3 regions of the Streptomyces sp. GbtcB6 genome follow, and region 3 is predicted to be linked to each of the others. Evidence: riboswitches for the same ligand, from Rfam matches in the RefSeq annotation. Region 3 holds a riboswitch; each other region holds the start of a gene.
What was found. A riboswitch is a leader RNA that binds a small molecule or an ion and turns the genes downstream of it on or off. The one in region 3 is predicted to bind cobalamin.
Positions count from the first base shown of each region.

Region 1 (3,269 bases), on a different contig from region 3:
TCCCACCTGGGTCATCCTCTCCGCCGGCCTCGCGATCGCGCTCGGCACCTACATCGGCGGCTGGCGGATCATCCGCACCATGGGCAAGGGCCTGACCGACCTCCAGCCGCAGCAGGGCTTCGCCGCCCAGACCAGCGCGGCCACCGCCATCCTGGCCTCCTCCCACCTCGGCTTCTCCCTCTCCACCACGCACGTCGTCTCCGGTTCGGTGATGGGCGCGGGCCTCGGCCGCAAGGGCGGCACGGTCCGCTGGTCCACCGCGACCCGGATGATGGTCGCCTGGGTGCTCACGCTCCCGGCCGCCGCGCTGGTCGGCGCCCTAGCCGAGTCCGTGACGGACCTCGGCGACTGGGGCACGGCGGTCGTCGCCGTCTTCCTCGTGGCCGCCAGCGCCGCGATCTGGAAGCTCTCCCGCCGCGAGGTCGTGGACAGCGCCAACGTCACCGACGCCGTGGAGCCGGCCGGCGTGGTGACCACGGCGATCGCCGCCGTGACCCCGCCCCCCGCGGGCCCGGTCGCGGAGGACCTGACCGCCACGATCCCCTCCCCTTCCCCCGCCCCGGCTGCTCCCGCGACCGACCCGGCCGCCACCGTCTGACCCCGAGGAAGAAGCGACATGAACATCGACTGGGCAGCCATCGGCTCCGTCTTCGGCGTCAGCCTCGTGGCCACGGTGGGTCTGGTGGCCCTGTTCACCCTCGGCATCAAGGGCCTCTCCGCCCGCGAACGCGCCACCGCTCAGGGCAACTCCGCGACCCTGGCCGTGACCGCCGCCTACCTCTGCTTCGCCGGCTGCGCGGCCGCCGTGGCATGGGGTATCCACCTGATCGTGGCGAAGGCCTGACGCGGCAGCACCTCACAGGCATCGAGAAGGCTCCTCTCCCGTCCGCTCGGAGAGGAGCCTTCGGCATGTCCCACAGGCCCCGCAGGGCAACCGGTGTGGGCCTTCCCACACACTCCCCTCCCAGGTCAACGGCAAGTTGACGGGTCTTCCAGGGCGTGGTGGACTTCCGGAGCCATGTACGGCGGCAAGGGAGGAAGCCGGTGTGAATCCGGCGCGGTCCCGCCACTGTCACCGGGGTAGCAATCCCCGGGAGCCAGGAACTCTCACCGCCGGTCTCGTCGAACCAGGGCGCGGACACCCTGAGTGAGGACATATCGCCATGCGCGGCTGCCGACCGAGGTTCAGTACCCGGCCCGTCCCCGACCCCGCGGCCGGCTGAGCCGATGGGTGCCGATCGCGTCTTCGCGTACGGCGCCGCCGCCGGCCTTCTCGGTGATCTGCTGCTCGGCGACCCGCGCCGGGGGCATCCGGTCGCCGTGTTCGGGCGGGCGGCCGGGGCCGTGGAGCGGGTGCTGTGGCGGGACCACCGCGGGTGGGGCGCGCTGCACACCGCCGTGTGCGCCGGTGGCGCCATGGCGCTGGGTGCCGTTGCCCAACGGGTCGTACGACCGTCCACCGCCTCGTCCGTCACGCTCACCGCGGCCGCCACCTGGGCCGTCGTCGGGGGCACTTCACTCGCCCGCGAGGCCCGCGTCATCGGGCGTGCCCTGGAGGCGGGCGACGTCGAGGCGGCCCGTGCGCGGCTGCCGCATCTGTGCGGACGGGACCCGCAGGCCCTGGACGCCGACGGGATCGCACGGGCGGTCGTGGAGTCCGTCGCCGAGAACACCAGCGACGCCGTCGTCGGCGCGCTGGTGTGGGGAGCCGTCGGCGGGGTGCCGGGGCTGCTCGGGTTCCGGGCCGTCAACACCCTGGACGCCATGGTCGGGCACAAGTCGGCCCGGTACCGGCGGTACGGGTGGGCTTCGGCGCGGCTGGACGACGTGGCGGGGTGGCCGGGAGCGCGGCTCACCGCCGTACTGGCCGCCCTGGCCGGGAGTGACACCAAGGGAGCGGTGCGGGCCTGGCGGGCCGACGCGGCGAAGCATCCGAGTCCCAACGCCGGGCCCGTGGAGGCTTCGTTCGCCGGGGCGTTGGGGGTGCGGCTCGGGGGGACGTTGTCGTATGGCGGGCGGGTCGAGCACCGGCCGGTGCTGAACGGGGAGGGGCGGGCCGTGGAAGTCGCGGACATCGATCGGGCGGTGCGGTTGTCGCGGCGGGTGGGGTGGCTGGCGTTGGGGGCGAGTGCGGCGGGGGCCCTGCTGCGCAAATCGCTCTCGGGGAGGGCGTCATGAACAACGGAGGCCTCCTCGTAGCCGGTACCACCTCCGACGCCGGTAAGAGCGTCGTCACCGCAGGTATCTGCCGGTGGCTGGTGCGGCAGGGTGTGAAAGTCGCGCCGTTCAAGGCACAGAACATGTCCCTCAACTCCTTTGTCACGCGCGAAGGTGCCGAGATCGGGCGGGCACAGGCCATGCAGGCGCAGGCCTGCCGGGTGGAGCCGACCGCGCTCATGAACCCCGTGCTGCTCAAGCCCGGTGGCGAGCAGAGCAGTCAGGTCGTGCTGCTCGGCAGGCCGGTCGGTGAGCTGAGCGCGCGCGGGTACCACGGTGGGCGGCAGCAGCGGCTGCTCGGCACCGTGCTCGACTGTCTCGCCGAGTTGCGGGGCACGTATGACGCGGTGATCTGTGAGGGCGCCGGCAGTCCGGCGGAGATCAACCTGCGGCGGACCGACATCGTGAACATGGGGATCGCCCGGAACGCCGGGTTGCCCGTGCTCGTGGTCGGGGACATCGACCGCGGGGGCGTCTTCGCCTCCTTCTTCGGGACGGTGGCACTGCTGTCGCCGGAGGATCAGGCCCTCGTCGCCGGGTTCCTCGTCAACAAGTTCCGGGGGGACGTCTCGCTGCTCGAACCCGGGCTGGACATGCTGCACGGGCTCACCGGGCGGCACACCTACGGCGTCCTGCCCTTCCGGCACGGGCTCGGGATCGACGAGGAGGACGGGCTCCGGGTCTCCCTGCGGGGGACCGTCCGGGAGTCGAACACGGCCCCGCCCGTCGGGGAGGACGTGCTCCGGGTCGCCGTCTGCGCGATCCCGCTGATGTCCAACTTCACCGACGTGGACGCGCTGGCCGCCGAACCGGGCGTGGTGGTGCGGTTCGTGGACCGGCCGGAAGAGCTGGCCGACGCCGATCTCGTGGTGGTTCCGGGGACCCGGGGAACGGTCCGGGCCCTGGAGTGGCTGCGGGAGCGGGGGCTGGCCGAGGCACTGCGGCGCCGGGCCGCCGAGGGGCGGCCCGTGCTCGGCGTCTGCGGCGGCTTCCAGATCCTCGGCGAGCACATCGAGGACGAGGTCGAGAGCCGCAAGGGGGCCGTCGACGGG
Region 1 covers NZ_JAGXJL010000001.1:49,658-52,926, forward strand. Annotated here, with positions in the region: gene KVT45_RS00255 (inorganic phosphate transporter) at 1-598, shown strand, start outside; gene KVT45_RS00260 (hypothetical protein) at 617-844, shown strand; cobalamin riboswitch at 986-1,128, shown strand; gene KVT45_RS00265 (cobalamin biosynthesis protein) at 1,228-2,178, shown strand; gene KVT45_RS00270 (cobyric acid synthase) at 2,175-3,269, shown strand, end outside.
Region 1: another riboswitch for cobalamin. It lies ahead of KVT45_RS00265 (cobalamin biosynthesis protein); the one in region 3 lies ahead of KVT45_RS03150 (CbtB-domain containing protein).

Region 2 (3,269 bases), on a different contig from region 3:
TTGTTCTGCCGCCATCGCTCGAACCAGGTCGTACCGCCCGTGAAGAGGATGTACAGCCCCTCGACGACCCAGGCGAGCAGTGCCAGCGCGGCGACGATCCAGATCGCCCTGGTGACGTTGGCGTAGGAGACCCATCGGTGCCACTTCCTGGGGCGGGTGACACCGCGGCGGGCCTCCAGACGGATCGTCAGGGTGTGCCAGCGGCCCAGGAGACCGTGTCCGACCCGGTTGCCCGCGCGTCGCAGGTCCAGAGTCGCCATCGGCGCGTCGCGCGGTAGCTCCTTGCCGGGCGGGTGACGGACGACCCTCGTCATGGTGCCTTCTCCTTACGCGTTCCCGGAGTGGTTCACGGAACGGAGGACGCGCGGGCACCGGCACCTCCCTCCACGGAATCACTCCCGGCACAGCCCGCAACCCGGGCGCCCCACCGGGGAAATCGGGAGGTTTCCGCATGCGGGAGTCCGGCAGACTCGGGGCCATGGACATCGTGATACGACGGGCGGAGCCCGGTGAGTACGAGCCCCTCGGTGAGATCACCGCCCAGGCCTACCTCCGGGACGGCCTCCTCGACTACGGCGAGGGCGACGAGTACCTGCCGGTGCTGAAGGACGTGGCGAGCCGGGCGGCAGCCGCCGACGTGCTCGTGGCCGTGGACGGCGAAGGACTCCTCGGCGGAGTCACCTTCGTCGCCGGCCCCGGCCCGGTCGCCGACATCGCCCGCCCCGGCGAAGCCGAGATCAGGGCGCTCGCGGTCGCACACGAGGCCCGCGGCCGAGGCGCCGGCGAGGCACTCGTCCGTGCCTGCATCGACCGTGCACGGGCCACCGAGGGCTGCACGGCCGTCGTTCTCTCGAGCCAGCGAAGCATGCACGCCGCCCACCGCATCTACGAACGTCTGGGCTTCGTCCGCACACCAGAACGGGACTGGAATCCCGTGCCGCACCTGGACGACATCACTCTGCTCACCTATCAGTTGACGCTCTGACACCGCCGCGACACAACATCTGGGGGTGACGCGACGACCCGGCACTAGATGTATGCTCATGCTCGCTGTCGCCACAGGGGAATCCGGTGCGAATCCGGAACTGTCCCGCAACGGTGTACTTGTGCATGTTCGTGCACAGGAGTCAGTCCGAGGACCTGCCGACAGCACGCCCAGCCACCCGGCGAGGGCGTTCTGACGTCCGGGCCTCGTGGAGTGGGCCAGGGTCTCGACGCGTGCCCGCGTGCGCTCGTGCTGCCCCCTGCCCTCCGCCAGGCCCCGTGCCCAGCGAGGGAGAGCCCCACGTGACCATCGCGCCAGCCGACCCGGCTTCAGCGACCATCTCCGTGGAAGAGGACGGTCCCGGTACCGCGCTGCTGCGGACCCTGGCCGAGCTGACCGCCGACCTCCCCGACGCCGACCCCGGCCGGGTCGCCGCCGCCGCGCTGCGCGGCCGGTCGGCCCGGGCCGACGAGGCGGAGTTGCGCGAGCTGGCCACCGAGGCCGCCGCCGGTCTCATCTCCGAGGATCCCGCCTACTCCAGGCTCGCCGCCCGGCTGCTGACGGTCTCCGTCCGTGCCGAGGCCGCCTCGCAGGGCGTGACGTCCTTCACCGAGTCCGTCGCCGTGGGGCACCGGGAGGGGCTCATCGCCGACCGGACCGCCGAGTTCGTACGGCTGCACGCGGCCCGCCTCGACGCCCTCGTCGACCCCGCCGCCGACGACCGCTTCGGCTACTTCGGCCTGCGTACCCTGCACAGCCGGTACCTGCTCCGGCACCCGATCACCCGCAAGGTCGTCGAGACCCCCCAGCACTTCATGCTCCGGGTCGCCGCCGGCCTGGCGGAGGACGACACCGCCCGCGCCCTGGACGAAGTCGCCGCGCTCTACGGCCTGATGAGCCGCCTCGACTACCTCCCGTCCTCCCCCACCCTCTTCAACTCCGGCACCCGGCACCCCCAGATGTCGTCCTGCTACCTCCTCGACTCCCCGAAGGACGAGCTGGACTCCATCTACGACCGCTACCACCAGGTCGCCCGGCTCTCGAAGCACGCCGGCGGCATCGGTCTTTCGTACAGCCGCATCCGCTCCCGCGGGTCCCTCATCCGCGGCACCAACGGGCACTCCAACGGCATCGTGCCGTTCCTGAAGACCCTCGACGCCTCGGTCGCCGCCGTGAACCAGGGCGGCCGGCGCAAGGGCGCGGCCGCGGTCTACCTGGAGACCTGGCACTCCGACATCGAGGAGTTCCTGGAGCTGCGCGACAACACCGGCGAGGACGCCCGCCGTACGCACAACCTGAACCTCGCGCACTGGGTGCCGGACGAGTTCATGCGCCGGGTGAACGCCGACGAGCTGTGGTCCCTCTTCTCCCCCGCCGACGTGCCGGAGCTGGTGGACCTGTGGGGCGCCGAGTTCGACGCGGCCTACCGGGCGGCGGAGGACAAGGGCCTCGCGCGCAAGACCATCCCGGCCCGTGACCTGTACGGCCGGATGATGCGCACCCTCGCGCAGACCGGCAACGGCTGGATGACCTTCAAGGACGCGGCCAACCGCACCGCGAACCAGACGGCCCTGCCCGGTCACGTCATCCACTCCTCCAACCTCTGCACGGAGATCCTGGAGGTCACGGACGACGGCGAGACGGCGGTCTGCAACCTCGGTTCGGTCAGCCTCGGTGCCTTCGTCGACACGGCGAGCGGTGACATCGACTGGGAGCGGCTGGACGAGACGGTCCGCACCGCCGTCACCTTCCTCGACCGGGTCGTGGACATCAACTTCTACCCGACCGAGCAGGCGGGCCGGTCGAACGCCAGGTGGCGGCCGGTCGGGCTGGGCGCGATGGGCCTCCAGGACGTCTTCTTCAAACTGCGCCTGCCCTTCGACTCCCCCGAGGCCAAGGCACTCTCCACCCGGATCGCCGAGCGGATCATGCTCGCCGCGTACGAGGCCTCCGCCGACCTCGCCGAGCGCAGCGGCCCGCTGCCGGCCTGGGAGAAGACCCGCACCGCGCGGGGCGTGCTGCACCCCGACCACTACGGCGTCGAGTTCACCTGGCCGGAGCGCTGGGCGGCGCTGCGCGCGCGGATCGCCACCACCGGCCTGCGCAACAGCCTGCTGCTCGCCATCGCGCCGACGGCCACCATCGCGTCCATCGCCGGTGTCTACGAGTGCATCGAGCCGCAGGTCTCGAACCTCTTCAAGCGCGAGACGCTCTCCGGTGAGTTCCTCCAGGTCAACTCCTACCTGGTGCAGGACCTCAAGGACCTCGGCGTCTGGGACACCCG
Region 2 covers NZ_JAGXJL010000070.1:17,019-20,287, reverse strand. Annotated here, with positions in the region: gene KVT45_RS49190 (hypothetical protein) at 1-314, opposite strand, end outside; gene KVT45_RS49185 (GNAT family N-acetyltransferase) at 479-985, shown strand; cobalamin riboswitch at 1,021-1,163, shown strand; gene KVT45_RS49180 (ribonucleoside-diphosphate reductase subunit alpha) at 1,288-3,269, shown strand, end outside.
Region 2: another riboswitch for cobalamin. It lies ahead of KVT45_RS49180 (ribonucleoside-diphosphate reductase subunit alpha); the one in region 3 lies ahead of KVT45_RS03150 (CbtB-domain containing protein).

Region 3 (3,269 bases):
GGCCCGCGGCCCGGCGGAGGTGTCCGGATGACCGGCGCCGAGGAACACGTCCTGCTGCACGTCGACGGACGGGCCGCGCACATCACGCTCAACCGGCCGAAGGCCATCAACGCGCTGTCGCACGCGATGGTGCGCCGCATCGACGAGGCGCTCACCGCCTGGGAGCACGACCCGGCCGTCCGTACCGTCGTCATCACCGGAGCGGGGGAGCGCGGTCTGTGCGCGGGCGGCGACATCCGCGCCGTCCACGACGACGCCCGCGACGGCGACGGGTCGGCCGCGGCTGCCTTCTGGCGGGACGAGTACCGGCTCAACGCCCGCATCGCCCGGTACCCGAAGCCGTACGTCGCCGTGATGGACGGCATCGTGATGGGCGGCGGGGTCGGTGTCTCGGCCCATGGCAGCGTCCGGATCGCCACCGAGCGGTCGCGGATCGCCATGCCCGAGACCGGGATCGGCTTCGTGCCCGACGTCGGCGGCACCTACCTGCTCGGCCGCGCGCCCGGCGAACTCGGCACCCATCTCGCCCTGACCGGCGCCCGGATCGGCGCCGCCGACGCGATGCTGTGCGGACTCGCCGACCACTACATGCCCTCCGGCTCGCTCCGGGCGTTCGTCGCCGACCTCGCCACCCTGGCCGTGCCCGAGGCGCTCGCCCGGCAGGTCCGGCAGGCGCCGGACGGGGAGTTGGCCGGGCACCGGGCGTGGATCGACGCCTGCTACCCGGCCGACACGGTCGAGGAGATCGTCCAGCGACTGCTCGCGCACGGCGACCCGGCGGCGAAGGAGACGGCGGACACCCTGCTCGCCAAGTCGCCCACCGCCCTGAAGGTCACGCTGAAGGCGCTGCGCCGGGCCCGGCAACTCGGCTCGCTGGAACGGGTCCTGGACCAGGAGTACCGCGTCTCCTGCGCGACCCTCGCGAGCCATGACCTGGTGGAGGGCATCCGTGCCCAGGTCGTCGACAAGGACCGTGCCCCGCACTGGTCCCCGGAGACCCTCGCCGAGGTCACCGACGCCGACGTCGACCGCTTCTTCGCCCCGCTCGGCGAGCGCGAACTGGGCCTCGCCCCACCCGTCTGAGCCGTCCCACCGGCCGCCCACCAGGCGCGAGATGAAGATCACGCCTGGTGATGCGGTCTTGGCCGTGCCCCTGACACGCGGTACGGTCTGTCCGATATCGACGACGGCGAGACGGAAGCCGGTGGAAATCCGGAACGGTCGCGCCACTGTATGCGGGAGCCCCAGGGCTGCTCGTGAGTCAGACCCGTGGCCGTCGTCCTGTGCACCACCGAGATGGGACGCGAACTCCCAGAGGAGGTCCTGCCATGGCGCAGACCGTCGCTCCGCCGACAGCCACCACCCCCGCCGTTCCCGCGAAGCTGCCGCTGTCCGCGATAGCTCCCTGGGCGGTGTTCTTCGGCATCCTGATGCTGATCCTGCTCTACTTCGTCGGCGCCGAACAGGGCGCCACCTCCGTGTTCAGCGGCACGGACGTCCACGAGTGGGTGCACGACGCCCGCCACCTGCTCGGCTTCCCCTGCCACTGACGCGAGGGGCGCCGTACCACCCATGAACTCCGCAACGGTCCGGAACCTCCTGGTGCGGGGCATGCTCGCCGGCCTGGCCGCCGGCCTGCTGGCCCTCGTCGTCGCCTACCTGCTCGGTGAGCCGAACGTCGACAAGGCCATCAGCTTCGAGGACGCCCACTCGCACGAGCACGAGATGGAGGTCGTCTCCCGCTCCCTGCAGTCCACCGCCGGCCTGGCCACCGGTGTCCTGGTCTACGGGGTCGCCTTCGGCGGCATCGCCGCCCTGGCCTACTGCTTCGCCCTCGGCCGGGTCGGCCGCTTCTCGCCGCGGGCGACCGCGCTGCTGCTGTCCGGCTGCGCGCTGACCGCCGTCTACGTGGTGCCGTTCCTGAAGTATCCGGCCAACCCGCCGTCGGTGGGCGACCCGGACACCATCGGCAAGCGGACCACGCTGTACTTCCTGATGATGCTGCTCAGCGTGCTCCTCGCGGTCGCCGCCACCATCCTCGGCAAACGGCTCCAGCCGCGGCTGGGCACCTGGTGGGCGACCGTGCTGGCGGTGGTCGCGTTCGGCGTCCTCATCGGGCTGGCGTACCAGTTCCTGCCGGTCATCAACGAGGTGCCGAAGGACTTCCCGGCCACCCTGCTGTGGCGGTTCCGGCTCTCGGCGCTCGCCATCCAGGCGGCGCTGTGGGGCGGATTCGGCCTGCTGTTCGGTGAGTTGGCCGACCGCGTCCTCAACCCGAGGCCGGCGAAGGCGCCGGCCGCCGCACGCACGGTGCCCGCGGCACACTGACCGACTCCGCGGCACACCGAACGACACACGAGGGCCCCCGGGAACCGTCCGGGGGTCCTCGCGCGTCCGCTGTGCCGACCTCACGTGCCGGTGGACGGCCCCACCTTCACCGACAGCTCCGTCGAGCCCTTGAGCGGCAGCGAAAGGGTGCGGAAGCCGTTGGCCGGGTCGCGGATGTAGTCGAGGTAGTCGGGCTCGGCGTTGTCGTTCATCACCAGCGCACCCCGGCGCAGTTGCGGTGCGACGGTCTCCATGACCTGGCGGGCCAGCGAGGGGCCCGAGTCGACCGGCCAGCCGTCGATGAGCGCGAAGTCGACGGGCCCGCCCAGGTCGCGCAGCGTCTCCCGGGCGTCCCCGATCCGGAGGTCGACCAGGTCGGCGAGGCCCGCCTCGGCGAGGTTGCCCAGGGCGGTGGCCGCCTTCTCCGGAACGATCTCGGAGCCGATCACCGTGCCGCCGCCGTTGTCACGGACCGCGGTGGCGAAGTAGAGCGTGGAGACGCCCAGCGAGGTGGCGAACTCGACGACACGCCTGGCGCCGACGGCCCGGCACAGCAGATAGATCAGGTCGCCCTGTGCGGGATGGACGGCGAAGCCGACGTCGGGAAAGGCGTGCGGGTCCCGGGTGCCGCCCCGTGGACCACCCCCGGCGGGGCGGCGGTGCTCGGCCTGGATCCGGTCGAGTACGGCCCGGACCCGGGGATCCTGCAGCGGACTGGTGGCGTGCTCGGTCGACATCCCGAACCCTCGATTCCTGCGGTCAACACCATCGATACGGTCTGTGGAGTATCACGATATATCGATTGGGTGGGTCTGGGGGTCCCTGCGGGTGCTGCCTTGCGCAATCAATGCTTGCGGGCGTCCGGCCGACGGGGCCGTATCCTTCGGGCCGTGACGGCGACTTATGTACTGGACGGCACCGAGATCAGGACCCTGGAGGAC
Region 3 covers NZ_JAGXJL010000002.1:35,561-38,829, reverse strand. Annotated here, with positions in the region: gene KVT45_RS03155 (enoyl-CoA hydratase/isomerase family protein) at 28-1,083, shown strand; cobalamin riboswitch at 1,151-1,292, shown strand; gene KVT45_RS03150 (CbtB-domain containing protein) at 1,329-1,550, shown strand; gene KVT45_RS03145 (CbtA family protein) at 1,573-2,328, shown strand; gene KVT45_RS03140 (O-methyltransferase) at 2,409-3,065, opposite strand; gene KVT45_RS03135 (barstar family protein) at 3,219-3,269, shown strand, end outside.